4 regions of the Bacillus songklensis genome follow, and region 3 is predicted to be linked to each of the others. Evidence: riboswitches for the same ligand, from Rfam matches in the RefSeq annotation. Region 3 holds a riboswitch; each other region holds the start of a gene.

Region 1 (7,518 bases), on a different contig from region 3:
CTGCTACAACGTACATGTTCTCTTTCTTCTCAACAGAGCGAATGAACCTTTTTTCTTCTTCTATTGTTCCTGGCTCTTCTTTTTGAATATATTGGCCGGCTTCAATAATCTCCTGAACGGCGGTTGTAATTTGTTCTGCATCACGCTCTTGAGCCGGTCGGATCGTCACCATCTTCCCGTTTTTCGCTTCGAATATCACAGTTTGCATCATCGCAGTTGTCATGTTTCGTTCCACTCCATTTCAACTTCGTCCATTCTGTATTGTTAGTGTTAGCGTTCTTTAAAAATTTATCCGCTCTAACGGGCAGTGCCCCCCGCTTCAAGCTGCGTTAAGTGAAGGAACACACTGCTCATAAGAGGCCCGATTTGTTCAACTAACACCCCAAAATGATGAACGATCAAAGGCTAAATCCGCGAATGATACGCATGGAAAAATGTTATTTCAAGCAGTAAAAAAGCGGCAGGGATCATCCAAATATTGGATGATCCCTGCCGCTCTATAGACTTAAAAATTCACAAATGCATCCTTAGCATTTATTTCGGTTTTTACCACTTTATTATCATGTAACCACTTAGCAACATTCTCCCATGTTTGTGAATCCTGATAGCCGAATGTTTTATCCTTTGCATCCATAAGTGGGAGAAGGATTTGTAAGCTCTTTGTTTCCACATCCTTATCTAGTGGAGATGATTTGTCTTCATGCTCCAATAAAATAGCCAAACCATCTTCCGGATGATCCTGAACATATTTTTGTCCCTTCGTAATGGCTGCCATAAATTTCTTAAACACTTCCGGTTTCTCTTTCAGTTGTTTTTCACTGGAAACCAATACCAATTCATAATAATCAGGAACGCCAAATTCTGTTGGATTTAAAGCAAGCATTGGGTGACCCTCTTTTTCAAGCAACAATTTCTCATGATTGATATAACCACCGATAAGAGCATCTGTTTTTTTCGTTGCCATTGCAGGAATCAAATCCCAGCCAACATCGACCATTTTAATCTTTTGCGGATCGCCGCCATCGGATTTCACCATCGTTTGGACAATTGCTTCATCCAGTGGAATGGAAGGATATCCGATTGTTTTTCCTGCTAAATCCTTTGGCGATTTAACGGGACCATCAGCAGGGACCATTAATTGATTGAGCGGGTGGCGAACAAGAGCCGCAAACGATTGAACAGGAATATTTTCTCCACGTGCCACAATTACCTGTGGTTGATAGCTAACCGCCATGTCAACTTGGTTCGCCGCAACTAGTTTTAACGGGTCGTTTGTATCAGCAGGCATCTTAATATCGACATCTAAGCCCTGTTCTTTAAAATATCCCTTTTCCTGTGCTACATAAAGTAAGGAGTGCACAGCATTTGGATACCAGTCTAACATTAAAGTAACTTTCTGGGCTTTCTCGTTAGCGGCGGAATTCTCCTTAGTGCTGGCTTGGTTATCCTTATTTCCTGCACTACAAGCACTTAATAACAGTAAAAATAAACTAATCATGACCAAAAAACTTTTTTTCATTCCCTTTTTACTCCCTTTTTTCTTTTTAGCGAATTTTATTTTTCAATAATTGCTTTTCTATTAAGCCTATTAATAAAAAGAGCACGATACCGAGTAATGAAAGCAAAAATATGGAGGCAAATACGGCATCCGCCTGTAAATTCCCTGACATTCGCCGGCTGAAGTACCCCAAACCTTCACTGGCACCCAGCCATTCTCCAATTGTCGCTCCAACGACACAATAAACGATAGACATTTTCAATCCTGACATAAAGACCGGCAATGCGAGCGGTACCTGGACCTTCTTAAAAATATGCCAACGATTCGCCCCCATCGTCAACAACAATTCACGGTATTCCTCTCCCCCGTTTTTAAGCCCATCATAAATACTAACGACGATCGGAAAGAATGCCGTTAAAATGGTGACGGCAATTTTACTCCATATCGAATAGCCGAACCACATGATAAAAATCGGAGAAATCGCAATAAGCGGTACTGTTTGTGAAATGACAAGAAATGGATAAAGTACCTTCTCCAATGCCCGGGAAAAGTGCATGCCCACTCCTAGTACCACTCCACCAATAAGGGACAGGGCAAAACCAATCAACACCTCTTTAAGGGTAGCGGGTAAATGCTCCGCCAACAAAAGTTGCCGGTTTTCCATTAATGATTTCCAGATGGATGATGGAGAAGGCAATATAAAGGTTGGGATCATCCCATGTCGTACAATCCATTCCCAGATGCTTACAAGAAGAAATACGACCAATATAAACAGGCCGTAATCTCCTGTCCATTTTTTCAATCTACTTTTCATTGTGAATCAGCAACTCCAATTCTTTTCTCATAGCAATGAACTCTGATTGATAAATTAGATCCGAACGTCTTGGCCTTGGCAGTTTGACCTTCATTTCTTTAACCCTTCGTTTGCCTTCGCCAGGCAGTAGATAAATCCGATCACTTAGTAGAATCGCTTCCTCTAGGTCATGGGTAATAAAAAGTACCGTCTTTTGTAAATCTCCCCATAATTCCAACAACCAACTGTGCATATTGTGTTTTGTTAGGGAATCGAGGGCGCCAAACGGCTCATCTAATAATAAAAGGTCTCTGCCCGTCATAATCGTTCTTAAAAAAGCAACGCGCTGCTTCATTCCTCCGGATAGTTCATGCGGATAAGCTTTTTCATAATCGGCTAAACCAAACCGGGACAACCATTTTCTGATTTCCTCAATCTTTTCTTGTTTTTTATTCTTCGTAAGCTCAAGTGGAAGCAAAACATTGTCTATTACGGTCCTCCATGGTAAAAGCAGATCCTTTTGCGGCATATAGCCGACTTTCCCTAATCTGTTTCCAGACTGTTGCCCCTCGATCCAAATTTGTCCTTGGTCAGGCTCCAGTAGTCCGGTAATTAGTTTAAAAAGCGTGCTCTTACCTGAACCACTCGCCCCGATTACGGAGACAAACTCCCCTGGCTCCACATCCATTGAGATGCTTTGAAAAATGGACTTGGAGTTCTCCTCGCCTGGAAAAGAATACGATAGTTCTTTTATTGATAATAATGGCGAACTAGACAGGCCACTCGCCCCCTTGGTAGACCATATCCCAGAACAGATATTCAAACCGAGATGTCGTTAGAAAATGTTCTTCGATGACTTGCAACTCCCTTTCTGGTTTCCCGTCGACCAATTGGTCCAATAAATCAATAAGCCAGGTAGCTAATGAACCGAATTCACTGGAAGAGTACATTTTGATCCATTCACCGTATAAAGGATGGTCGGTTGAGCCTGGATATTTTTCTGCTAACATTTTGCCAATCTCCCAGTAACTCCACATACAAGGCAGCAGCGCAGAAATTAATTCTTCGAGTGAACCATTTTGAGCCACATTCAGCATGTACCGTGTATAGGCTAAGTTGATTGGAGTTGGCTTCGTTTCCTCAAGCTGTTGATTGGTAATTCCAAACCTTTCTGCGTATTGGCGGTGCAAATCCATTTCCCCATGCAAGGTCTCATCCAGGAGCTTGGCAAAAGCAGCCATCGTCTCGATATCTTTTGCCTTCACGGCACCTAAAGCAAAAAGCTTGGAATAATCGATTAAGAACACGTAATCCTGTTTCATGTAACGGATAAAGGATTCGACAGGTAAATCCCCCTTCCCCATCCCCACGACAAAAGGATGCTGATGGGTTTTGTCCCAGATTTCCTTTACTTTTTCAAAAAGAACTTCCGTAATCTTCAACTCTTTACTCCTCCTTTCTGGTGTTACACCAGGTAGCGATAAATGCAGCTAAAACTTTAGTAAAATCTAATAATTGACGAATTTCAACCTTCTCATTTACTGCATGGGCATCCTCTAATTTTCCCGGCCCAAAAATGACCGTCGGAATACCGGCTCGGCCCAGCCATCCTGCATCGGTAACAGTAGGGGACATTCCAACTGTCGGTTTTTGACCTAATAGTTTTTCATACGAATGGGCTAAAAGGCGAATTCCCGGATGCTCAGGATCAATCTCCAAGGAAGGAAAAATCTCACCCCGATCAACAATCATCGATTTTCCTCCCCATGTGAATTGCGGCGGATTCTCTCTCAACCACGGATCGGCTTCCGCCACAGCATTGATATGCTGTTCAATTTCATTGATAATCTCTTCGTAATCTTCATTTGGGTAAAAATGAACCGTAACCCACAGTGCGCAACGATCGGCCACAAACGCCGCATGTCTGCCTCCTTCAATGACGGCAGGGTTGATGGTATTGCTGCCAGGTGCGAAGCCTTCATAGCTTTTTGTAACAGCCCAGTGGCGTTCCAGTTCCTGAAGGCCGGATATAATTTTCATCATTTTCTCAATCGCACTAGCCCCTTTTACGCCGCCACCCGCATGAATCATCTTCCTCCGCAGGCCATCATGATAGGTTTCTTTGCTTTGAATCGTTATCCAACCGGTAATGACGCCGCCCTGTCCCTGAATATGTAAATCGCTGGTATCGACGATGACAGCATAGTCTGCCGTATAGCCCCTCTCTGTACAAGCCAGCGTTCCAGCCTCGCCCACTTCTTCACCGATAACCGATTGAAATTGAAGATCCCCTTTTATGGTAATACCTAATTCTTTTAAAAGTTTAATAGCGAGTAGCGATGCCGCGATTCCACCCTTCATATCGGCAACACCACGACCATAAATATAGGAATCTTTGATATGTGCAGCAAAAGGAGAGGAGTCCCATTCTTTATCATCGCCAACTTCCGCAACATCCACATGCCCGTTTACAATCAGGCTATTATATTGCCCGGAAGCTTCCCCCGGCAAAATCCCTACAACATTCGGATCCCCTGGATAAACATCCCATTTATCCGTCTTAAATCCCAATTCCTCCAGATAGCCTTTGATGAATTCCTGCACATCGTTTGTATTTCGAGCAGGTGGACTTACCGTTGGAAACGCGATTAGTTTGGTCAGTAGTTCGATTAATTCTTCTTTTCTTGCATCCACTTCATATGAAATCCGTTCAAATAAATCCCCAGATACTGCTCTCATTTTTCTTACCCCTTTAAAAACGCATTTTTTACAAAATAAAAACCCACTCACTTCCGGAGAAATGGATGGGTTGAATTATTCATGCCCAAAAATGAGGCTGACATAAATAGCTCGTCCCACTTCCCTCCGCTGGCATAATCCAGATCAGGTTCAAAGGGTCTAGAACAAAAGTTCCATCTCAGCCATAGGCCCCCCTAGTGTGATTCGATCATATATTAAATTCAAAATATATTTAAAACTATAGCACAGAATAAATATTTGTAAAGTAATACATTTTCTCTAAGTGGTGCCCAATTCAATATGAGGGCAAAAAGGTTATCCGGTGAAGGTATCTGCAAATTTTTGGATCCTCATTCACTTTTTTATTTCACAATGAGATTCACTTAATCAATTGATAAAAAAAACGCCACCTCCAAATTCTCACCAAAAAGGAAGAAAATGCAGACGACGTTTTAACGTATTTTATACGTGAATATGTTGGATAAATACTAAGGAAAGGTTACGCTTTAGGAAACCTTTTGATCTACCATGTTTGTTACATTCGTTACTTTTTCTTTTTTCTTTAAAATGTTAAACACAATATTTAATACAATCGCCGTAATACTGCCCGCTACGATTCCGTTCGCCGTCAGGATTTGGAGGCTTGGGGGGAATTTGGCAAACAAATCGGGAACGACCGTTACGCCCAATCCCATTCCGACGGAACAAGCGATGATCAATAAATTTTCTTGAGAAGCGAAGTTCACTGTACTTAACATTTTAATTCCGTATGCTACGACCATTCCAAACATCGCGACCATGGCACCGCCAAGTACCGGATTCGGAATAATGGTCGTAATGGCAGCAATTTTCGGAACGAACCCAAGCAGCACTAATAAGCTTCCTGCTGCAACAATGACATTTCGTGCTTTGACACCCGATAATTGAACAAGACCGACGTTTTGGGAATATGTCGTGTACGGAAATGCATTAAACAATCCTCCTAGGATAATAGCCAATCCCTCTGCACGATACCCATTTTCTAAATCTTTTTCCGTTAATTTGCGTTCACAAATATCACTTAGTGCAAAATAAACACCAGTTGATTCCACCAAACTTACAATGGCAACAAGCAACATGGTTAAAATGGCTGTTACGTTAAATGTCGGCATTCCAAAGTAAAACATTTCCGGCATATGGAACCACGATGCTTCACCAACAGCGGATAGGTCTACTTTGCCCATAAAACCGGCTACAATCGTACCGACCAATAAACCTAATAAAATGGCAACAGAACGAATAAAACCATCAAAAAAGCGGTATAACAAAATGATGAACGCCAACACGCCAAACGCCAGCGCAATATTGCTGATATCACCGAAATCCTTGCTGCCTTCACCGCCGGCCATGTTTTTCATTGCTACTGGAATAAGGGTAATCCCAATCACGGTTACCACTGAACCCGTTACAACAGGCGGAAAAAATTTCACGAGCTTTCCGAAATACTTTGCCGTTAATACAACCATAATGCCTGATGTGATAATCGCGCCATAAACCGACGATACACCGTACGAACTGCCAATGGCAATGATTGGGCCTACAGCTGTAAACGTACAGCCTAATACAACCGGTAATCCGATTCCAAAGAAACGATTTTTTGAAACTTGTAATAAAGTGGCAATTCCACACATTAATAAATCAATCGCGACTAAATATGTGAGCTGTTCTTGCGTTAACCCTAACGCTCCTCCAACAATTAATGGCACGATAATGGCACCGCCGTACATCGCTAACACATGCTGGAACCCTAATGAAAGAACTTTTCCCTTGTTCATATTTACATTCCTCCTGCTAACGCTTCTTCTTTTACAAATTCCACTTTTCCGTTTTCCAAGGAAGCAATGCGTGCAAGCGACTCGACTTGAATGCCTGCATCGTTTAATCTCTGACGTCCATCCTGGAACGATTTTTCAATGACGATTCCAATTCCCGCTACTTTTGCACCAACCTGCTTGACAATTTCCATTAATCCTAAAGCGGCCTGGCCGTTTGCAAGGAAATCATCGATGATTAAGATCTGGTCATTTGGAGAAACGAATTTTTCTGCGACAGTAATTTCATTTTCCTCTTTTTTCGTAAACGAATATACTTTTGCCGTAATCAATCCTTCTCTTAAAGTTAATGACTTACGTTTACGAGCGAAAATCATCGGAACTTCCAATTCTAAAGCAGTCATAATGGCCGGGGCAATCCCTGAAGACTCAATCGTTAACACTTTTGTAATTTTTTTATGTTGAAAGCGTCTAGCAAACTCTTTTCCCATCTCTTTCATTAAAACAGGATCCATTTGATGATTGATAAATGAATCAACTTTCAAGACGGTGTTCGATAAAACGATTCCTTCTGCTAAAATCTTTTCCTCTAGTTGTTTCATTTTGAATTCCCCCACATCTTTCATTCTCGGGTTAAGCCTTTTTGCCCAAAAACAAAAAGCCCAAAGACATTGCTG
Region 2 (7,518 bases), 120 kb from region 3:
AATCTTGCGGCCGAACTTCCACGATGGCATTCATGTTTTGGAAATCCATCGAAATGCCTTTATGTATGGGAATGGAGTGACCTTCCAGACTGGAGCCGACCCCAAACGGTACGATGGGAATGCGATGTTCATTCGCATACTTCACCACTTTTTGGACATCCTCTCTGTTTGTTGGAAAGACGACTGTATCCGGCATGGCTGGATCGTGATTGGATTCATCCTTGCTGTGCTGCAGGAGAATCGTTTCATTGATCGAGACATTTTCCTCCCCAATTAATGCGACTAAATCATGAAATAGATTCATAGATACCACCTTTTTAAAAGAAAAAATATTTAGAAAATTTTGTTTACACAAATATTACCATAAACTATAATCGTCTGTATACAGAATAACGGAATTCGGGAAACTCATGTCTAGTTAGCATATGAAAGATTAGTAGGATTAAAGATTGAATATAAACTTAAACATGTTGTGCCATAACAATATCAACTTTATTTTAGATGGCTCAGTGAGAGAGGCTTTTAAAAGTATATGAAAGGGAGGGAGCGGTCATGAGAGGAAAAGAGAAAATGCAATCAAAAAGCCAACTGATAGATTTATTATGCGAATTAGTTGCCATTAAAAGTATAACCGGTACATACGCTGAAATCGAGATGGCAAAAACTGTGGTGGGTAAGCTAACGCAACTCAACTATTTCCAGGGCCATCCCGAATATTTGCAGCTTCATCCCACAGGCGATGGCCGGTACTTCGTTACAGCCCTTCATAAGAAAGAAAACGCCCGGAAAACGATTGTTTTAGTTAGTCATTTTGATGTCGTCGATGTCGAAGATTATGGAGTGCTGAAAGAGTATGCTTTTTATCCAAAGGTATTAACGGAATTGATGCAAAAACGAAAAGAAGAATATCCTTCTCATGTGCAAGAAGACCTGGAATCCGGTGAATGGCTGTTTGGACGCGGAACGATGGATATGAAATGCGGACTGGCCATCCATATGGCGCTCATTGAGCAGGCATGTTTAGGAAAGTTTGACGGAAATCTTCTATTATTAACGGTACCGGATGAAGAGGTGAATTCTGTCGGTATGCGTACTGCCGTACCGGTGTTAGTGGAAATGGCAAAGGAATATGACCTCCAATATGAGCTTGTGCTGAATTCAGAGCCGACCTTCTCCCTTTATCCGGGGGATAAAAATTACTACATGTATACAGGATCGATAGGGAAAATATTGCCGGGATTTTTATGTTACGGGCAGGAAATGCATGTAGGTGAACCGTTCTCAGGGCTGAATGCGGCATTGATGAGCGCGATGGTAACAACAGAAATGGAGCTAAATACGAATTTTTGTGAAATGGCTCCGTTCCAAGAGAGTCCGCCCCCGACAGCACAGCTGCAAAAAGATTTAAAAACCGATTATTCTGTTCAAATTCCACACAGATCGGTTAGTTTATACAATTTACTTTTGATGGAGCGTTCGATTGAAAAAACGGTGGATATGCTGTTGGAAACAGCGAAAAAAGCCGCTGAAAAGATTGAACGATTTTATCATCAACGAGTGGAAGAATATGCTCGTTTACACTGGAAAGAATCAATTGATAAAACGATAAGCGTCAGCGTGTATACGTTTGAACAATTGCGAAGTTATGCGGTTTTAACGTTTGGAACAGAACATATCGAGGCATTGGAGCAAAAAGTATGGGAGAAAAGCGGGGGAATGAGTGACAGGGAGCTTTCCATCCAACTCGTCGATGAGTACGCCATGTTGTGTAATGAACTGGGGCCGATGATCATTTTGTTTTTTGCTCCTCCTTTTTACCCGGCAGTGGAAACAAGCGGTCATCCACTGATCCAACAGTTGAGGGAAGAAATGACCGAATATGCGCAAAAAACATACCATATTCCCCTCATTTCGCTTCATTATTTTAATGGCATTTCAGACTTGAGTTATGTCGGGTTAAAAGAAGAGCTGAGCGGAGTCACTGCCTATACCGGAAACGTCCCTGTCTGGGGTGAAACATACAGCATTCCGTTTCACGAATTGAAACAACTGGATGTTCCTGTATTAAACTTTGGTCCCGTTGGCCGTGATCCGCATCAACAAACAGAACGGCTGCATGTGGACTATGCGTTCGTGAAATTAAAGGATATGTTGGAGAAATTGGTGTGTACAGTATTTAGCGATAAAGGATAAGGGTTGTTAATCCAAAAGCAGGAGAAATAGACAGTTCACTGAATAGCAGTTTCGTCAAGGGATCCGTATAAGAAAGAGCGGGCAAACGGTATAAAGATAACTTGGTCATTCTTCTTGATACAGGGTTTCTTCATTTAAAAGAGGTTGTCCCATAAGTCTCTAATCCATGACAAAAGTGGATCTTTACTGAAAGGACCCGTCATGGAATCCTCTGATTTTGCTGGATTTTCATGACGGGTCCTTTCGTTGTCTTCATACGTAAATCAAACTCGACTCCACGGTTTCCACCATTTTTTTGCTTTTGTCTGCTGGGCTGCGGCAGCTTCACGGAAGGTTTGAACGAAATCGCGGAAGATCGTTTCACGTTCGGTAATATCGTGACGGTAGAATTGGCGTTCTTGTTCGAGTGTTTGTAAGTAGTACTCACGTTCCTGATTCATTGTTTCAATCAGTTCCTTAATCTCGCTCGAGGCTAACGAGCTATTTTTTTTGAGGCGATTTGAAATTTGATGAATGTCTTTTGCGGTTTGTTGAGACGATTTTGTTAAGATGGTAGATAAGGCTTCAATTGTCTCGACTGTTTGTTGTGCTTCTTTTGAGATTTCTTGTAGTTCATTCGACGTTTGTTCTGAAGACCTGACCATAAAAGAAGTAAAATCTTCAACTGTTTTGACTGTTTGTTCTGCTTCTTTCGAAATTTGGCGCAGTTCTTTCGCCGTTTGCTCCGAAGATTTTTTCACAAAAGAAGCAAACGTTTCAACCTTTTCCACGGTTTGTCCTGTACCTTTTGAAATTTCTTTTTTCACTTCCTGCAACACTTCGGTTCGCACTTCATTTCGTATTTCGTCCCGTACTTCTTGAAGCAAATCTCGTTTGAAGCTTTCAAATGCCTCAAACACGTCTTTATAGTGTTGAACCGTTTGAATGACTTTTCCTTCTACCTTTTCAACATCTGAGTCCGTTGAGGCTAACGATTGTTCAGAAGGCTTGGCGCTCTCTTCGGGTCTTGCCGCTTTCTGAAGAAGGTGTTCGATAATCTTGTCGTTTCCCATATTTTGAAAAGTCAATTGTTTAATTTCACGTAACAATTGTAAATCATTCTCTGTAAAAATACGCGTATTGTTTGGTCCGCGTGTCACTTCGAGAAATTCGCAATAGTTTTCTTCCCATTGTAAAATCACTCGTTTTTGAACATTTAATTTTTTAGCGAGTTTTCCTACTGTATATGTTTGCATTCACGACCACCCAACCTTTCAACACCAGTCATTAATAGAATGAATTAAGGAATATTTTGTTAATCAATTCTATTCCTCATAACTTCCTTCGTTTTCCTGCAAGGCGACAAAGGTTATCAAAAAAAGACGGAATTAGCGTTTCTTTGGCAAGGGTGTGGATGTTGTCAGTTTCTGAAATTCGTAGTATAGTAAAATGGAAATGAATAGGATGGAAAGCCACTAGGGGAGCCGCACGGCTGAGACGGGAATGTTCATCCCGGACCCTTGGAACCTGATCTGGGTGATGCCAGCGTAGGAAAGTGGAGTTGTTTTAAATAATGTGTTTAAAGCTGCTCCATTGGAGTAGCTTTTTTATTTTAATAAGGGGGAATCAAGGTGAAAATAGAAACGATTATTCGCTTGCTGCAAGAGGTAAGGGAGAGAAATCCGCTTGTACATAACATCACCAATACAGTGGTGACCAATTTTACAGCGAACGGGCTGCTCGCACTCGGTGCTTCACCGGTGATGGCTTATGCAAAAGAAGAAGTTGCAGACATGGCCAAAATCGCCGGAGCGCTCGTATTAAATATTGGAACCTTAAATGAAACAGAAGTAGAGGCGATGATGATTGCCGGAAAATCGGCCAATAAACACGGCGTTCCTGTCGTATTTGATCCGGTTGGGGCAGGAGCCACTCCGTACCGTACACAAACAGCCCGCAAGCTTTTAAAAGAGCTTAAGATTTCCATTATTCGAGGGAATGCCGGTGAAATTGCAAATGTCATCGGTGAAAGCTGGGAAGTAAAAGGGGTAGACGCGGGAGAAGGAGTGGGAGATGTTGTGACCCTTGCTAAAACAGCGGCAAAACAACTCGATTGTCTTGTGGTCATTACAGGAAAAGATGATGTCGTTTCAAATGGTGAACAAACCGTCCTCATCGAAAATGGCCATCCCATTTTAACGAAAGTGACTGGAACGGGTTGTTTATTAACATCGGTGATCGGTGCCTTCGCTTCTGTTTCAATCGATTTAATGGCTGCCTCAATCTCCGCGCTTGTGTATTATGGAACAGCAGCGGAAATAGCGGCAGAGAAAACGGCTCATCATGGACCGGGAAGTTTCCAAGTCGAGTTTTTAAATCAGTTGGCTACTGTGACAGTTGAGGACCTCATGGAAAGAGGAAAGATAAATAGGGCAGAAAAAGCATTGAATTTTTGGGAAAGAGATTTGTCGTGAATGGCAAGTCTCTTGTTTATTTTTCTTTGCCACTCGACAGCATAAAATAAGTAATAAAGGATGATATGCGTTAAATGCCAGAAATCAAGCCGCTTTGATTGCGCTGAACAAGGAAGAAAATCATCAATGAAGATGGCAACATCTGCAAAAATGCCTGTCGCTCCCGTTATTCACCTGAATTTAATAAATTGAACTATGTTCTAAATGAAAAAATTAAAGCTTGGCTTTAAAAATGCATATCGATATAACAAGGTGAAAAGTCTCGAAAAATTATGATCATCTAAAAGAGGAAATGAAACATAAAATGTTGAATAGGAAAAAGTCGGTTTTTCCACTTTTAGTGGATACAAATACGACTCAATCAATTATGAAACATAGCTTGAAACTACCTGTGTAAAGGAACTTAACGATATAATTATAATTATGTCAGGAAAATAGTTTTGAGTTGATAATTGGGGATATATCCTTTTTCCTATTCTTACAATAATGCTTGTATCAGCATGTTGGGCATGCTAAAATGAGTACAAGACATACATTCCAAATTTATCCTATAATACTTTCCACTAAACAAGTAAAGGTCCTATCCAGTGTTACGAACATCGGAATAGGACCTTTTTGTATAGAAAGGAGGGGATAATGTGTTTGGGTGGTTTGAGCAGTTATTGCAACTGTTTGCTTTAGGTGCCACCATATTTACCACAATCACAATAGGGATCAAAAATATTAATGAAATGAAGAAAAAAACAAAAAGAAAAAGACGTTTCTTATAAAGAAAACGTCATCACATTATTTGCTATACGTCTATTATAATCAATTTCTCACTAAAAGATACCGTTATTTGCCACTGCCTTATGACATTTTCTTGAAGAAAACGGGATAATGCTGGAATGTATGTTATGTTAAAAAAATGGAAGGGAGAATGGCATATGGGAAACATTCAATTAATTCCTTATAAGGTACAAGCTTTGGTGAGACAGACAACGGAAATACCGCAAGGAGTGCAGTTCGTAGAGGCTCCAGAATTATGGGAAAATGGAGCAAGCGGCGATGGGGTTATAGTGGCCGTCATCGACACAGGATGTGATGTCAATCATCCGGACTTTGAGTCACAAATTATCGGAGGATATAACTTTACGACAGATTATGACGGTGATGTAGACAATTTCTCTGATAACAATGGTCACGGAACCCATGTTTGCGGAACGATTGCAGCCATCGAAAACAACCAAGGGGTGGTCGGCGTAGCACCGAAAGTAAAACTTCTCGTGTTGAAAGTGTTAACTGAATCGGGAGAAGGAACGCTTGAAGCGGTAACGGAGGCAATCGATTATGCGATCAATTGGAGAGGACCAAACCAAGAAGAAGTTCGTATTATGTCCATGTCGCTTGGCAGCAGTGTGGATGATCCGGTTCTTCATGAAACTATAAAGAGAGCGGTGGCTCAAAACATCCTTGTTGTTTGCGCAGCCGGGAATGCAGGCGATGGGGAGTATACAAGTGATGAATATGAATATCCGGGATCCTATCCAGAGGTTGTTCAAGTCGGTTCGGTCAATCTGCAAGGAGAGATTTCTGATTTCAGCAATTCGAATTTAGAAGTAGATTTGGTCGCACCGGGTGAGGGTATTCTCTCAACTTATTTAAACGGGGAGTATGCGAAGCTATCCGGAACATCTATGGCAACCCCGCATGTATCCGGCGCAGCAGCCTTATTATTGGAGCAATACGAAAGAACGTCCGGCAAAAAAATGACTGAGTCCGAATTGTACGGGACTTTAATTAAAAGAACGGTTCCCATTGATTCCAGCAGAAATGAGCAGGGGAATGGGGTGTTGAAACTCTTCTCCTCGACTATGAAGCGCACGACTGTTTAATCATATAGAAATAAGACCGGTTCCTGGGGCTTCATTCTACCTAAGAGCCGGTCTCCTGAAAAAGGACCGTCATGGGAATTCCGTTGAGTGCTTTCCTAGACGGTTCATTTTCGTTTGAAGCATTTTTACTGTCCATATGAAAATGAGGGGTTTTTCAACGCTTGAACAATTAAAATAACGACCTCATTGATTTCTGCAAGAGCCTCCATTTTTGCTTTTAAAAAGAGGTTTTTGTTTTTTTTAATTAAACTATGTTCTAAAAGAAAAACTTGTAAGAAAAAATCAGCTCATAAGAGGGGATTTTAACCATGAAACGGACCGAAACAACAGGTGCATATTAAATATGTAGGGAATCCTACATATTTAATATGAATGGAGGTTTTCATCATGACAAAACGGAATCGCAGATCAAAAGCAGGCGCACAAAACACAAAAGCAATTACCGAGTTTTCACAAGAACTGGCCGCTAATCCTGCTAATAAAAAAGCGGAAAAATCGCGCCCCCATTAATGAATTGACCCTCCCTGAACAAGGAGAGGGTCTTTATTTTATCGGAATTTTCCGACCCTTTCTGAAGGATATACTATTATTAAAGGGAATGGGAACCAATTACGAATGCCCTATGCGACGGAAGTAAATAAACTAAACAAATAAAAAAGGTGGAACATGAAACAAGTCATCGAAAACATTCGAAACAATAAAAATCTGGTTTTTACCTGCCAATCATCAGAAATGAATGAAGATATCAAACGATATGTTCATTATTATAAACTTCCAACGGAGGATGTTTCCTACTGTTGCGGATATGAGCCAATAGGTCATGAACGGCTGTTTGTTCAGTCTTTTCGTCCTCGACAGCTCAAGGGGCATCTTCTTCTTCTTCACGGGTACTACGATCATGCGGGGGTGTTAAGTAAGGCGATTCGTTTTCTCGTTCAACAACACTTTCATGTCCTGACATTTGATTTACCGGGTCACGGGTTATCAACGGGGGAAAG
Region 3 (7,518 bases):
GATTACCCCGAAGCATGGTTACCCATTACGTTTGATTCCGCCGGCCTCCTTCTATTTATGGAAAGGCACGAAATGGGCTTCCGGAATTCGATTTATGAAAGAAGATGAAGCAGGATTTTGGGAAGAATTGGGCTATTCCATGACAGCCAATCCATTCAAAGAGGAACGTTACCGCTGAATAAACAGGATGACGAAGCGATTCTCACTTAGCATTTGTGCCTGTGTCACTACCCGGACGTTGTCGAATAAATCGACAGGATGCTGGAGGTGGCAGGCACTTTTGTTAGGGATATTGAAGAAACATCCAAAAAACAGGCTATCTCGATTTACAGGGATGGCTCCTTCTCATCAAGAGGTATTACATAATTTCTTTCCAAGAGTGACAAAAAAGAAGAGTAGTAGTGAAATGGTTGACCGAACAAGAAAGCTTGTCATCTTTGGATGTGGAATAAAATGAATAGATTTCCTTCATGTTTGATGTTGTTTATGTGGTCCTGGTCACCAATCCATACATATTTCATTTTTCTTCTCCTTTCTATCTTATAACCAACATTAATAATACTGGCAGAAACGCTTTAGCCTTCTTATAAATGTATCGTCAAAAAACATGTTCATTTCGATTTCTTTCATAGCCGCTCGCTTTCTTCTCTTGGAAAATGATTTGCTTTTTTCAGTGTAACATTTATCGGTCGGGATAGGAACTTTTGATCATTTTTTAACTCCTGTTATAGAGCCTTCTTTTTATCCCGCTCTAACGGGCAGTAAGACCCCCACCTCAAAGTTCAGGGGAACAAAGAGGCTTAGGTGGGGATAACTGCCCATAAGAACCCGATAAGTTCAACTAACGATCAGTGGGGGATGAACGAAAACCCCCCACTGATGGAAGTTTCCTATATTCGCATTTTTTGTTCGATCTCCTTGAGCATCTTAAAAGGTTCTAAATAATGTAGCATGGACCGCTGTTGTTCATGTTATATTATTTGTGTGAATTTATATATTTTTATATAGCAGTATTTAAGAATAGAATAATGGAGGAGAACTATGTTTACTAAAGAAGAAAGGGAAGCAGTATATAAAGCTATATATAGCAGAAGAGATATTCGAAGTTTTTTGCCTAACCCCGTTCCCGTAGAGACCATACATAAAATATTAGATGCTGCTCATCATGCCCCTTCGGTAGGATTTATGCAGCCTTGGAACTTTATTTTAATTTCTTCTCAAGAAATCAAGGAACGTCTGGCTTGGGCCGCTGATAAAGAGAGAAGGGCACTAGCTATTCATTATGAAGGGGAAAAAGAAAATAAGTTTCTTAGTCTCAAAATTGAAGGTCTAAAAGAAGCTCCTTACACCATTTGTGTAACATGTGACCCAACTAGAGGAGGTTCACACGTATTAGGACGCAATTCCATTCCCGAAACCGATATTCTTTCAACTGCCTGTGCTATTCAGAATATGTGGTTAGCGGCTTGTGCGGAAGGATTAGCAATGGGATGGGTTAGTTTTTACAAGAAAAATGATATTCGCGATATTTTGGGAATTCCCCCCCATATTGATCCAATTGCTCTTATGTCTATTGGCTATACAGATCAATACCCGGAAAAACCGCTTTTAGAATTAGCGAATTGGGAAAAAAGACGATCCTTAAATGATCTTATTTTTGAAAATAAATGGGGATACCGAAAATGAAAAGACTCGTGCTCTTTCCCTTCCTTCATTCTTGAACTGACCGGGTTCGCTCAATAAGCTAAAGTTGAAGGCTGATCGTATCTTTATACATTTGGAGCCATAAGCAGAACAGGAGAAAGACAGAGCCTGTTTAAAAGTTTTCCAAGGCGGAATCAATGTGATTGACAACACGGCCTGAAAAAATATAGGTAATTAGAACTATTTACAAGTTTGAATGCGAGAGTCTATATTTAATTTGTACAATTTAAAATGTTTAGACTAGGGGTGTCCAATAAGTTGGGCTGAGAGAGAAACACGATGAAGTTTCTTAACCCTCAGGACCTGATCTGGTTCATACCAGCGTGGGGAAGTTAGAATCTACTGAATCAATAATGACGTGTGGTCATTGTTGCGTGCATACTAACATCAGCCGGGTCTTAAATATAAGATCCGGCTTTTTCATGCTGTAAATGGATTGGATTTTGTTCTTTTTCATCATCTTAAAAAGGAGAGAATGAAATCATGGTGAACAATTCAGTAAATGACATGAACCTTTCAATCATGTCTAGTTTTTCAGGAAGTAAAAAAGTTTATGTCGAGGGGTCTAGACCTGATATCAAAGTTCCGATGCGCGAGATTCGACTAGAGCCAACAACCGGATCATTTGGTGAAGAGGAAAATCCGCCTGTACGTGTCTATGACACTAGCGGCCCCTACACGGACTCTGATTATTCCGTTGATATTCGTAAAGGTCTTAGCCCTTTACGCCGTAACTGGGTTCTTGAACGCGGGGATGTAGAAGAATATGAAGGCCGTGAAGTAAAACCTGAAGACAACGGCTATAAAAAAGATGATCCCCGGGCTAATTTAGAAATCTTTCCGGGACTAAAACGAAAACCATTGCGTGCAAAAAAAGGGAAAAATGTCACCCAATTACACTATGCACGTCAAGGGATTATTACTCCTGAAATGGAGTTTATCGCCATAAGAGAAAATGTTTCTCCCGAATTTGTTCGAGATGAAGTAGCACGGGGGCGTGCGATTATTCCTGCTAATATTAATCATCCGGAAAGTGAACCAATGATCATCGGGCGCAATTTCCATGTGAAAATTAATGCGAATATTGGGAATTCAGCTGTCACTTCTTCCATTGAAGAAGAAGTCGAAAAAATGACATGGGCTACCCGCTGGGGAGCAGATACCATGATGGATCTCTCTACCGGTAAAAATATACATACAACCCGTGAATGGATTATTCGAAATTCTCCAGTACCGGTTGGAACAGTTCCGATTTATCAAGCCCTTGAAAAAGTAAACGGAATCGCTGAAGATTTAAACTGGGAAGTTTTTCGCGATACATTAATTGAGCAGGCGGAGCAAGGCGTTGATTATTTTACCATCCATGCGGGCGTGCTTCTGCGCTATATCCCGTTAACTGCCAAGCGCGTGACAGGAATTGTATCCCGGGGCGGTTCCATTATGGCTCAATGGTGTCTGGCTCACCATAAGGAAAACTTCCTTTACACTCATTTTGAAGAAATCTGTGAAATTATGAAGACTTATGATGTATCTTTCTCTTTAGGAGATGGTCTTCGTCCCGGCTCCATTGCAGATGCAAATGATGAAGCGCAATTTGCAGAATTGGAAACACTAGGTGAACTGACAAAGATTGCCTGGAAGCATGATGTTCAAGTCATGATTGAAGGACCAGGCCACGTGCCTATGCATTTAATCAAAGAAAATGTAGATAAGCAAATGGAAATTTGTCAAGAAGCTCCATTTTATACACTCGGGCCTCTTACAACAGATATTGCCCCTGGCTATGATCATATTACTTCGGCGATTGGCGCTGCTATGATCGGCTGGTTTGGTACAGCGATGCTTTGCTATGTGACACCGAAAGAACACCTTGGACTCCCGAATAAAGAGGATGTCAGAGTAGGGGTTATCACTTATAAAATCGCCGCCCATGCTGCTGACTTAGCAAAAGGCCATCCCGGCGCCCAAAAACGAGATGATGCCCTTTCAAAAGCAAGATTTGAATTTCGCTGGCGAGATCAGTTTAATCTTTCTCTTGATCCTGAAAGAGCCATGGAGTACCATGATGAAACCCTTCCGGCTGAAGGGGCCAAAACAGCCCATTTCTGTTCGATGTGCGGCCCGAAATTCTGCAGCATGAGAATTTCGCAAGATATTCGTGATTTAGCAAAGGAAAAGGGTCTTGGCTTCGAATCTGTTATTGATGAGGGATTGAAAGAAAAAGCAAATGAGTTTAGAAAGACCGGCGGCGAAATCTATCAATAACGGCAGGGAAGGAGAGTTCGATGAATCGGGTGATCCAGATTAAAGAAGAAATGAAACAGTTGGAAACTCAGCTTGAACAGTTAAAAAAAGAGCTGAACCTTCTACAAACCAATTGTGACCACGAATTTAAAACTAACAATTATATACAAGAATGTACAAAATGTCATTTAATTGAGAGCCTAAATTGGTAGCAATAAAGACGGTATTCATGGGAGATAACATAGAGTTTTTTTTGTCAAATCAAATTCGATTAATGGTTCCAAAAGAATATTCTTAAGATTCAGGTATTTAGCCTCATTTATCACTTGGATTGGAATCATATTGTAACACCCAAAAATGAGCAAAGGTGTTTTCATGATTATGTTACTTTATCTTTAAGAATAGTAAGACTTAGTTGATTTTAATGTTCGATAAAAAAGTAATTGATTGAAGTAGAGGGTAACCAAACTAGTTGAACATTTTCCTGATTCTATATCGCTGCATCGGAGAATAGCGGTCAAATAAAAGCTGAACCGCTATTCTTTTTTTCATAAGGATAGGTTAAAGAAGAGTGGTGATATTCTTCTTGAACGAACGGGGCATTAGTGAATAATAAGAACAAAAACATTTCATTTTGTTTCATAAACTTATCAATCGGGTGAGGCACAAACCCTGCCCAGGGCACTACGACAATAAGTATCCGCGTTTTTTACAGTGCAAAAAATTTAAAAATGGATCTTGACAAACTTTGGATGAATACCATATAAATATCTTAAATTAATAATAAATTAATTCGAGATAAAATAATTAAATATGATAGTATGAAACTTCAGGAAGAGAAAAAAGAAATCATGAAATTTTTGAAAAAAATCGGCTATCAGACAAAAGAGCTTTAATTTTTTTGAACAATATCTTGAATTGAAGAATAATTAATAAAGAGTAATAGGGGATTCCTATGTCAGAAGCAGCAGGATGGTATAAGAAACATTTCTCATGAGAAGATATTTTCTTATGTTGAAATGACTGATTCTTGAATTTATGGGGGAATAGTAGAACCGGATAGTGATTTGTTAAGTAAAAGAGAGTCATGAAATTGTGAGCCGATATGGTAATCAGGCGCTCTTTATTTCACTGGCGGATACCATCATCATATTGGTTTAAATACGTGGAATGGTGTAGGGGCACCCTCTCCTTTACCAAACAGTGTCGGACTAAAGTGGTTTTCACTGGTCCTTCCAAGCGAAGAAGCGAGAAATAAAGTCGTACGGCAGCTTCTTCAAATGGATGCATGGGTAACGGAAGAAAATGGAGTGGTTCTAAGATCCTTCAGGCAATCACATTCAATTATGGGTCTGACGAAATGAAGGAGATATCTCATGAATGGAATATTCCGGGCGGCGGGAAAGTGATTGCGCAAATGCCATTTGGCAAACCGGCTGCTCCAGCTGGCGATAAGGAATTCAGACCGCTGAAAGAACGTGTTAACTTCTTTAAAAAATGAATCATAAGGCATACAGAAAACTGTGTGCCTTATTTTAATGGTCATATTTTACTATTTTTTCTCCCTGTTTCCTGGTATAATTTAGAATCGGAAATTTTATATGACATCTTAGGGAGGAAAATCATGCGTATTAAGACCAAACTTATACTTGTTATTTTAATTTTAGTTTTATCTATCTCAATAGTTGGAGTATTAGCTGCATGGTCTTTATATGATAATGTAGAAGAAAATAATAATTTTGACAAGTTGATGGAAATGCAAACAATATCAAAACACATTCAATATCGTCTGGCAGGACTTTCGAACGATGAAAGGGCTTTGCTTCTTACAGGCGACCAAGAGTTTTCTATGGAAATGAAAGAAAAGTCGAGTGATATAAAAGTCCAATTAAACAAATTACGCCAGTTAACAAGTACATCTTCAGATAAAAAGAAAATTGATGAAATTAGTCGAAATTATGAGGAGTATTGGTCTCAAAGCCAATTAGTTATGAGGACAATTGCGATAGATCCTAAAAAAGCGAAAGAAATCCATTTTGGGGAAGAGCGTAGAATCCGTAAGGAAGTGCTGGATCCTTCCTTTGAGAGCTTTGTTGATAAATTAGATAAAGAGGCTACATATGCTGATAACAGAATTAAAGCCCAATCCAAAATAAGACAGACCATTTTGGCGGTAATTACTATTGTCGCAACATTGTTTGGCCTAGTTTTAGGAGCAATCCTTCTTAAATCCATATTAATTCCTTTAAATCAGTTAAAAGAGCAGATGAATGATATATCTATTGGTGACGGTGACTTGACTAAGACAATCAATGTAAAAAATAAGGATGAATTGGGAGAGGTGGCTGATTCATTTAATCAGTTCCTTTCTTCACTAAGAGAAATGATAACGCAGATAAGTTTTTCTTCTCAACAAGCAGCAGCATCGTCGGAACAGTTTTCAGCTAGTGCCGAACAAACCAAATCATCTTCGAATCAAATAGCGAATAATCTTCAACATATCTCATCAAGTATGAATGATCAAACTAAAATCCTAGATGAGAGTTCCACTGCCGTTGAGGAATCTTTACAAAGGTTGCTTAGTGTAACATCCAGTACAGCAAAGGTTTCGGAAGCAACTAGTGTTGTTAGTAAACAAGCAGATAATGGAGAGAAGTCCGTGGAAAAAATCGTTGCTTCTATGGAATTTATTCATCAATCAGTGGGGGAAGCTGATAAAAATATTAACTCATTAGCTGAAGATGCTTTAAAGATTGGAGAGATTACAACAATAATTAATGAGATTGCAGATCAAACAAATCTTTTGGCCCTGAACGCAGCAATTGAGGCAGTCAGAGCAGGAGAACATAGGAAAGGATTCGCAGTTGTCGCAGAAGAAGTCCGTAAACTAGCCGAACAGTCCAGTCAATCCGCTAATCAGATTCGAGAATTAATAAATCGCATACAAGGGGCGACAAATGAAACAGTTACTACAATTAAAGTTGTAAAAGAGAACGTTAATAACGGGAACAGTTTAACAGCGGCTACTTCTGTCCAATTTAAGGAAATCTTAAGCTCAATCTCAAATGTATCTGAAAAAATACAAGAAATAGCCGCAACAACCGAACAACTTACTGCTAATTTCGGCATGGTTGCTAAAAGAGTCGAAGACGTATCAAAATTATCTAAGGAAAACTCTGGAAATATAAATGAAATTGCAGCTGCTACAGAAGAACAATTAGCTTCTATGGAAGAAATCCAATCTGCTGCACATTCTTTAATCACTATATCAGAGTCTCTTAATGAAGTGGTTCATCGTTTTAAAATTTAAAGGGGGCTGACTCAAAAGCCTTCGGGAAAGGACAATCATTTATTTTTTCTGCGATGAACCGTCACTGAAATCCGTGATTTTCTTGGATTTTTAATGACGGTTCAATGTAGTATTGCCGGCAAATATATGGTATAAAAGATGGTGTTAAATTAGAAACATACTTTTTATAAGATCGTTACATAGGTAAGCAGGTGAAACTAATGAATGCAAGGCAAAAGGAAATCTTGCGTATTTTATTGACTCAATCCGATCAGCATTTG
Region 4 (7,518 bases), on a different contig from region 3:
GATGATCTCCCGGGCTTTTTATGTTTTTTGGCAAATACTAAGAAGGATCAGAAAGGAGAATGAAAATGAATTCGAACTGGTTAAAAGTCTTCATCGCAGCCTTTTTTGAAGTGTTTTGGGTGATAGGGTTAAAGCATGCTGATAACGTATGGGAATGGATTGGAACGGTGATTTCCATTTTTATTAGCTTTTATATGATGATTATGGCTGGCCGGACATTGCCGATAGGGACTGTATATGCGGTATTCGTTGGAATGGGAACAGCAGGTACCGTTTTTGCCGAGATTGTGTTTTTCGGGGAGCCTTTTAAATTGGCGAAAGTGTTTTTTATTCTTTTACTGCTTATTGGAGTGGTGGGATTGAAACTGGTGACGAAAGAGCCGCAGTCGTGTTCGGAAGGAGATGAATCATAATGGCTTGGTTGTATGTTGTATTGGCAGGAATGTTTGAAATGATTGGAGTTACGATGATTAATAAATGGCATCAAGATCGCAGCAGTATATCGCTTATAATGTTACTCACCGGATTTGCCGCAAGCTTTTTCTTTCTGTCGCTTGCCATGAAGACGTTGCCGATGGGAACGGCCTATGCGATTTGGACAGGAATAGGGGCATCAGGCGGTGCGATTTTAGGGATGGTGCAATACGGGGAATCTAAAGATCGGCGCCGTATTTTCTTTATCGGATTAATTCTTGCTACGGCTATAGGGTTAAAATTGGTTTCTTGATATGAGTGCGGTTAAGTTAAGCCTCCATCGTTGTTCATTAGCATAACCAATAAATATAAAAAACATGAATAATAGAAGGATATGACATAAAAGGGGAAGAAATACATAAAAGGTATCATAACTGGAAAAGGAGCATGTTGTGCAGTTACTTAAATATATCTTTTTCATCATAGCCATCGTTGGGCAATTGGCAGGCATCGTGTTGCTTTTTATCGATAAACAAAAAGCGTTGGGATTTTTTATCATCTATGGAATAGGATTAGTATTGTTATTAGTTGTTCTAATGATAGAACGGAAAAAAGAAAAGAAGGAGGAAGATGAACATGATTATCGTGACTACTGATTTCGTGCCGGGAAAAGAAATTAAAGAGTTAAAAGGTTTTGTAAAAGGAAGTACCGTGCAGTCAAAACATATCGGTAAAGATATTATGGCAGGCTTAAAGACGATTGTAGGAGGAGAAATTAAAGAGTATACGGAGATGATGGATGAAGCCCGTCAGCAAGCAATCGGACGTATGGTGGAGGATGCGCAGCACAAAGGAGCAAACGCTATTATTGCGATAAGGCTGGAAACATCTAGTGTGATGCAAAATGCTTCGGAAATTATAGCTTATGGCACAGCTGTCTATGTTGAGTAAGTTCGTTTGCATATTTACTGGTTGTAAAAAAAATCAAGTGTGTTATACTAAAATCGTAAAAACCAAATAATCCGAAAATTCACTAGGGGAGTCCTTATGGGCTGAGACGGAAATACTTCCGGACCCTTTGAACCTGATCTGGATTATACCAGCGTAGGGAAGTGGTGGCGTAACGATATTGTTGTAGTTGTTATATTTAACCCACTCTGCGTGCAGAGTGGGTTTTTATTTTGTCCCGCTCTAACGGTCGTTAAGCTCTGGTGATCTTCGGGAAAGAGCAACTGTCCGTAAGAGCCCGATAAGTTCAACTAACCATCAGGGGGATAGTACTTCCCCTGATGGAAGTTTCACTTTATATGAAAGGCTTGAAAAATGAAAAAATCATTTGCGTTTCATGCTATTTCCACAGGAAAACAGTCTCAAGAAGAGCTTGTTAAGGTTATTGCAGCTATTCATCGTCATGTTGATGTGATTCATTTACGGGAAAAGACAAAGACCGCGAGTGAATTAGTCCAAATTATGGAGCGGTTGCAGCTTTATGATGTCCCCCTTTCTAAAATCATTGTCAATGACCGTGTAGATGTTGCCTATGCGATGGGCGCGCTTGGAGTTCAATTAGCTTATCACAGTCTTCCGGTCCAACAAGTTAAATCGAGGTTTCCTTCTTTGCTGGTTGGAAAATCTGTTCACTCTGTAGGGGAAGCTCGTTTAGCAGAAAAACAGGGAGCAGATTACGTTTTATACGGTCATATTTATTCGTCCCAGTCTAAAGCGGGACAGACGCCTAGAGGGATTCCGGCACTGCAGGAAGTTATAACGGCTGTTTCAATTCCGGTTGTTGCTATCGGAGGTATCCGTCCGGAGCATATGCAACAGTTGAAGCAGACAGGTGTTTCCGGAATAGCAGTTATGTCCGGGGTTTTTTTATCGGATGATCCGCCAGAAGCTGTAAAGCGTTATCAATTCTTTTTACAAAATGGAGATGAGTTGTGTGAAGGAACATGTTGATGTCATTGTCGTAGGCGGCGGGGTCATCGGTTGCTCGATCGCCTATCAATTGGCGAAAAATGGAGTAAAAGTTATGGTGCTAGAAAGAAATAAAATCGGCAGTGAAGCTTCAAGTGCAGCAGCCGGTATTTTAGGCGCCCAGGCAGAAATTGATGAGGAAGGGCCGCTATTGGAATTTGCTTTACAAAGCCGCAGTCAGTTTTCTGAATTGGTGGAAGAGTTAAAAGAGGAAACGGGAATCGATGTAGAACTCATTCAAAAAGGAGTGCTAAAACCCGCCCGATCTCAGCAAGAAGCAGTTTTGCTAAGAGAAAAAGTAAAGCAGCATCAAAGATGGGATAGGGATGTGACCTGGCTGACACAACAAGAGGCAGTCGAACAGGAAGAACGACTATCACCATTTCTCGCGGGAGCAATGTACATACCGAATGACGGTCAACTGAATCCTGCCAAATTAACGGAAGCTCTTGCATTGGCTGCTTCCTATCATGGTGCGATCATAAATGAATATTGTGATGTGCGCTCTCTTATTTATGTAGAAAATCAAATAAAGGGAGTAATCACTGCCAATCAAGTCATACACAGCGACAAGGTCATCGTGACAACGGGGTCATGGGCTAAACAGCTAATGGGCGGTTTACTGCCAAAATGCAATGTTTATCCCGTGAAAGGTGAGTGTATATCTGTTACAACAAGAAAAAAAGTGATAGAATGCACCATTTTTTTGGATGAAGGGTTTTATCTTGTCCCAAAAACGGGGGGACGCATTGTCATTGGAGCGACTAAAATCCCTCATTCCTTTAATAAGGATGTGTCAGTACATGGAGTCATGCATCTTTTACAAAAGGCAAAGGAAATTGTTCCATCTATTGGAGAGGCGGTATTCGAGCGGCATTGGGCAGGATTGAGACCGCAAACGGCTGACGGGTTGCCGTATTTAGGAAAGCACGAGGAGTATGAAAGATTGTATATGGCCTTTGGGCATTATCGGAATGGCATTTTATTAAGTGCTGCAACAGGAATCTTTATGGCTGATCTCATTCAAGGAAGACCGGTATCTCCGTATTTTCTTGAAGCGTTTCGAGCGAATCGGCACCACATCCATACATAAAGGGGGCATTACATGAAGCTGATCATTAATGGAGAGACGATGCGAATAACTGAAGAAGTCGAAACGGTCGAGCAGTTATTGGAATTTTACCAACTCGGTAATCGTGTTGTCATTGTTGAATTAAACGAAGAGATTTTGCAAAAAGAAGAACATGCAAGTACAAAGCTGAAAGATGGAGATCATATTGAACTTGTATCATTTGTAGGAGGCGGTTGAACATGTTAAAGATTGGTCCATATGAATTCACATCTCGTTTGTTGTTGGGAACAGGAAAATTCACGAGCTATGACATTCAAAAACAAGCGGTAGAAACATCTGAAACGAATATTTTAACATTTGCGGTAAGGAGAATGGATATTTTTGATGCTTCACAGCCCAATTTATTAGAAGCATTGGAGGTTCATAGATTTACGCTGCTTCCAAATACAGCCGGAGCCAAAACGGCAAAAGAAGCAGTACGCATTGCAAAGCTCGCAAAAGCATCTGGTCTTTGCGACATGGTAAAAGTAGAGGTTATCGGCTGTGATAAAACATTACTTCCTGATCCTGTCGAAACCTTGAAGGCGAGCGAGGAGTTATTGAAAGAAGGATTTATTGTCTTGCCTTATACGTCAGATGATGTCGTACTCGCTCGTCGATTGCAAGAGTTGGGAGTTCATGCAATTATGCCGGGCGCTTCACCGATCGGGAGCGGGCAAGGCATTATCAATCCCCTTAACCTTAGCTTCATCATCGAACAAGCAAATGTACCCGTCATCGTGGATGCCGGGATTGGAACGGCTTCTGATGCCGCACTGGCGATGGAATTGGGAGCTGACGGAGTATTACTGAATACAGCAGTTTCCGGTGCGAAAGATCCTGTAAGTATGGCAAAAGCAATGAAGCTTGCGATCGAAGCTGGCCGTCTTGCTTACGAATCAGGAAGAATACCGAAAAAACGTTATGCAACAGCAAGCAGCCCAATCGAAGGAATGAGCGTCGTTTGATTGAGCGCTACTCACGCCAAGAATTATTCGCACCGATTGGAAAAGAGGGCCAAAAGAAAATTGAATCGAAGCATGTGCTGATTGTGGGTGCAGGAGCGTTAGGTACAGGCAGCGCTGAAGCGCTTGTGCGTGCAGGAGTCGGTAAGGTGACGATTGTGGACCGTGACTATGTAGAGTGGAGCAACTTGCAGCGCCAGCAGTTGTACAGTGAGCAAGATGCAGCGAAGAGGGTCCCGAAAGCGATTGCGGCAAAACAACGCTTACAGAACATCAACTCTACGGTTGACATACATGTCCATGTAATGGATGCCAATGCAAATGAGTTACAGGAACTTTTAAAAGACGTAGATGTCATCATAGATGCAACGGACAATTTTGATACCCGCTTTGTCATCAATGACCTTGCACAAAAATATAACATTCCATGGATATACGGAGCATGTGTAGGAAGTTACGGCCTCAGTTATACGATTATTCCGGGGAAGACACCGTGTTTATCGTGTTTATTAGAAACGGTTCCGATGAATGGTTTAACATGCGATACAGCAGGGATTATCAGCCCTGCTGTCGGGATGGTTGTCGCCTATCAAGTAGCTGAAGCCATAAAATTGATGGTAGGAGATGAAGATTCATTACGTCACAAGCTGGTTTCTTTCGATTTATGGAAGAATCAACATACGATGATTGCAGTAGAGAAGCTAAAGAGAATGGATTGTCCATCATGCGGCACGAATCCAACTTATCCTTTTTTGCAGTATGACAACCAAGTGAAGACAGCGGTTCTATGCGGACGAAATACGGTTCAGATTCGTCCTCCTTATGGACAAAACCGGCATTTGGAGGAGACCGCACAGCTGCTAGAAAAACAACATGGGAAAGTAGAAAAAAACCCGTATCTTGTTTCTTTCACAGTCGGTGAACATCGTCTTGTTTTATTTAAGGATGGCCGTGTGTTTGTGCATGGAACAAATGATATAATGTTAGCAAAAACATTGTATCATCGTTATTTAGGTTAAAAGGAAGAGTGATAAACATGACCATTGCAAAAGCATTAACGATCGCAGGTTCTGACAGCGGAGGCGGAGCGGGAATCCAGGCAGACTTGAAAACGTTCCAGGAGCGCCTTGTGTTTGGAATGTCGGCCATCACGGCCGTTACGGCCCAAAACACGACAGGGGTACAAGGTGTATACCCGCTTTCGCCGGAGGCCATCGCGGCACAAATAGACTCTGTTGTTGTTGACTTACGTCCCTCTGCGCTTAAAACAGGGATGTTGTTTAGTGCTGAGATTATTGAGCTTGTGGCGAACAAAATAGAAGAACACAGCTTACAGAATGTGGTGGTAGACCCGGTCATGATCGCAAAGGGAGGAGCCTCTCTATTGCAGCAAAGTGCAGTAAACATGTTAAAGGAAAAGCTTTTGCCTTTATGTGATGTGGTTACGCCGAATATTCCCGAAGCAGAAGAGTTAACGGGGATGAAAATCGAAACAATGCAAGACCGCAAGGAAGCGGCAAAATACTTATCCGACTTAGGCGCCAAGCATATCGTTATTAAAGGCGGACATTCACATACAAATGAACTCATCGATTTGCTGTATGATGGGCAAAGGTTTACGGAATTTACACATGAGCGCATTGCTACAAAACACACACATGGAACCGGCTGTACGTTTTCAGCATGTGTCGCGGCTGAATTAGCTAAAGGAGCTTCCGTTTTACAGGCAGTTGACACAGCATCTGAATTTGTTCATGCTGCCATTAAACACACATTAAATATTGGAAGCGGGCATGGGCCGACTAACCATTGGGCTTATCGAAAACAGGAAGTGATGATATGATGAAGTTAAGAGAGCAGTTGGCTTTATATTTTGTGATGGGAAGCCCAAATTGCCAGAGCGTTCCAGAAGAAGTGGTAGAAGAAGCGATTGAAGGCGGAGTGACCATTTTTCAGTTTAGGGAAAAAGGAACGGGAAGTTTGGAAGGGGAAGAAAAGAAAAGATTAGCCAAAGCGTTGCAGGATATTTGTAAAAAGCATGGTGTACCGTTTGTTGTCAATGATGATGTAGATTTGGCGATCGAAATTGAAGCAGACGGTGTTCATATTGGTCAAGAAGATGAACAAATCGAGTTTGTACGAAAGAAAATCGGAAATAAGATTTTAGGAGTATCCGTTCACGATGTTGAGGAAGCTAAACAGGCTGAAGCATTAGGAGCAGATTACCTTGGAGTTGGGCCCATCTTTTACACCACGACAAAAGAAGATATTCGTGAAGTAAGCGGCCCTGATGTCATCCAAGCTATAAGGGCTCACGGGTTAACGCTTCCTCTTGTGGGAATCGGGGGGATAAACGCTCAAAATACCCATGAAGTGATAGAGGCTGGTGCTGATGGGGTGGCTGTAATCTCAGCAATTTCACTGCAAGAATCTCCTCGGCAATCAGCGAAAGAATTAAGAGCAATTATTGATGCATCAAAATGATAAAAAGCTGCCGCTGGCAGCTTTTTTCATTCTGCAAGAAAGCATAGCTTGCTGTGCTTTTCTTATTGTCCAGCTCCGCAAGCTATGCTCTACGTCCACTGAATTGATTGCTTCTAAACGTGTAGATGCTACCATTAATGACAAATTATCAGTACTGGATTACACAAAACAAAAGCCGAACGCACCAATTAAAATTGCGGACGAAGCAGAAGATGCGGCGGAAAGCGGCTTAATGTTTAGAAAAGACAGCGGCAAATTAGTAGAAGAAGTAAATAAAGCGTTAAAAGAAATGAAAGAAGACGGAACATACAAAAAGATTTCTGAAAAGTGGTTTGGTGAAGATGTATCTCCTAAATAATATTTTTCAAGATCCAGAACGTTTAGAACACCTCACAACAATTGCAAAGAGTTCCCTTTATCCGATGATAGAGGGAGCTCTTAAATATACGATTCCGCTAACGCTTATTACTTTCGTTTTAGGAATTATCATTGCTGTATTAACAGCGCTTGCCCGCTTATCAACTATAAAAGCATTGAACATAATTGCACGTGTGTATGTTTCCATTA

The links. A riboswitch is a leader RNA that binds a small molecule or an ion and turns the genes downstream of it on or off. The one in region 3 is predicted to bind thiamine pyrophosphate.
Region 1: another riboswitch for thiamine pyrophosphate. It lies ahead of ACFOU2_RS11580 (acetylornithine deacetylase); the one in region 3 lies ahead of thiC (phosphomethylpyrimidine synthase ThiC).
Region 2: another riboswitch for thiamine pyrophosphate. It lies ahead of thiM (hydroxyethylthiazole kinase); the one in region 3 lies ahead of thiC (phosphomethylpyrimidine synthase ThiC).
Region 4: another riboswitch for thiamine pyrophosphate. It lies ahead of tenI (thiazole tautomerase TenI); the one in region 3 lies ahead of thiC (phosphomethylpyrimidine synthase ThiC).

The regions. Positions count from the first base shown of each region.
Region 1 is NZ_JBHRZT010000052.1:58,551-66,068, forward strand. It holds gene ACFOU2_RS11555 (GNAT family N-acetyltransferase) at 1-223, opposite strand, end outside; gene ACFOU2_RS11560 (ABC transporter substrate-binding protein) at 506-1,519, opposite strand; gene ACFOU2_RS11565 (ABC transporter permease) at 1,545-2,312, opposite strand; gene ACFOU2_RS11570 (ABC transporter ATP-binding protein) at 2,302-2,979, opposite strand; gene tenA (thiaminase II) at 3,062-3,733, opposite strand; gene ACFOU2_RS11580 (acetylornithine deacetylase) at 3,738-5,030, opposite strand; TPP riboswitch at 5,135-5,236, opposite strand; gene ACFOU2_RS11585 (nucleobase:cation symporter-2 family protein) at 5,537-6,844, opposite strand; gene ACFOU2_RS11590 (xanthine phosphoribosyltransferase) at 6,847-7,443, opposite strand.
Region 2 is NZ_JBHRZT010000072.1:358,019-365,536, forward strand. It holds gene ACFOU2_RS20550 (FAD-binding oxidoreductase) at 1-304, opposite strand, end outside; gene ACFOU2_RS20555 (M20/M25/M40 family metallo-hydrolase) at 553-2,193, shown strand; gene ACFOU2_RS20560 (MerR family transcriptional regulator) at 2,457-3,428, opposite strand; TPP riboswitch at 3,640-3,743, shown strand; gene thiM (hydroxyethylthiazole kinase) at 3,804-4,646, shown strand; gene ACFOU2_RS20570 (hypothetical protein) at 5,285-5,416, shown strand; gene ACFOU2_RS20575 (S8 family peptidase) at 5,573-6,520, shown strand; gene ACFOU2_RS20580 (hypothetical protein) at 6,908-7,030, shown strand; gene ACFOU2_RS20585 (alpha/beta hydrolase) at 7,187-7,518, shown strand, end outside.
Region 3 is NZ_JBHRZT010000072.1:242,030-249,547, forward strand. It holds gene ACFOU2_RS19995 (molybdopterin-dependent oxidoreductase) at 1-178, shown strand, start outside; gene bluB (5,6-dimethylbenzimidazole synthase) at 1,042-1,686, shown strand; TPP riboswitch at 1,937-2,051, shown strand; gene thiC (phosphomethylpyrimidine synthase ThiC) at 2,188-3,969, shown strand; gene ACFOU2_RS20010 (serine protease) at 3,990-4,160, shown strand; partial or broken gene ACFOU2_RS20015 (glyoxalase) at 5,038-5,304, shown strand; gene ACFOU2_RS20020 (hypothetical protein) at 5,309-5,449, shown strand; gene ACFOU2_RS20025 (methyl-accepting chemotaxis protein) at 5,573-7,258, shown strand; gene ACFOU2_RS20030 (BglG family transcription antiterminator) at 7,459-7,518, shown strand, end outside.
Region 4 is NZ_JBHRZT010000043.1:81,087-88,604, reverse strand. It holds gene ACFOU2_RS10075 (DMT family transporter) at 66-413, shown strand; gene ACFOU2_RS10070 (DMT family transporter) at 413-727, shown strand; gene ACFOU2_RS10065 (hypothetical protein) at 867-1,070, shown strand; gene ACFOU2_RS10060 (YbjQ family protein) at 1,051-1,365, shown strand; TPP riboswitch at 1,440-1,542, shown strand; gene tenI (thiazole tautomerase TenI) at 1,738-2,373, shown strand; gene thiO (glycine oxidase ThiO) at 2,357-3,484, shown strand; gene thiS (sulfur carrier protein ThiS) at 3,497-3,700, shown strand; gene ACFOU2_RS10040 (thiazole synthase) at 3,697-4,470, shown strand; gene ACFOU2_RS10035 (thiazole biosynthesis adenylyltransferase ThiF) at 4,467-5,486, shown strand; gene thiD (bifunctional hydroxymethylpyrimidine kinase/phosphomethylpyrimidine kinase) at 5,504-6,310, shown strand; gene thiE (thiamine phosphate synthase) at 6,307-6,951, shown strand; partial or broken gene ACFOU2_RS10020 (transporter substrate-binding domain-containing protein) at 7,052-7,309, shown strand; gene ACFOU2_RS10015 (amino acid ABC transporter permease) at 7,293-7,518, shown strand, end outside.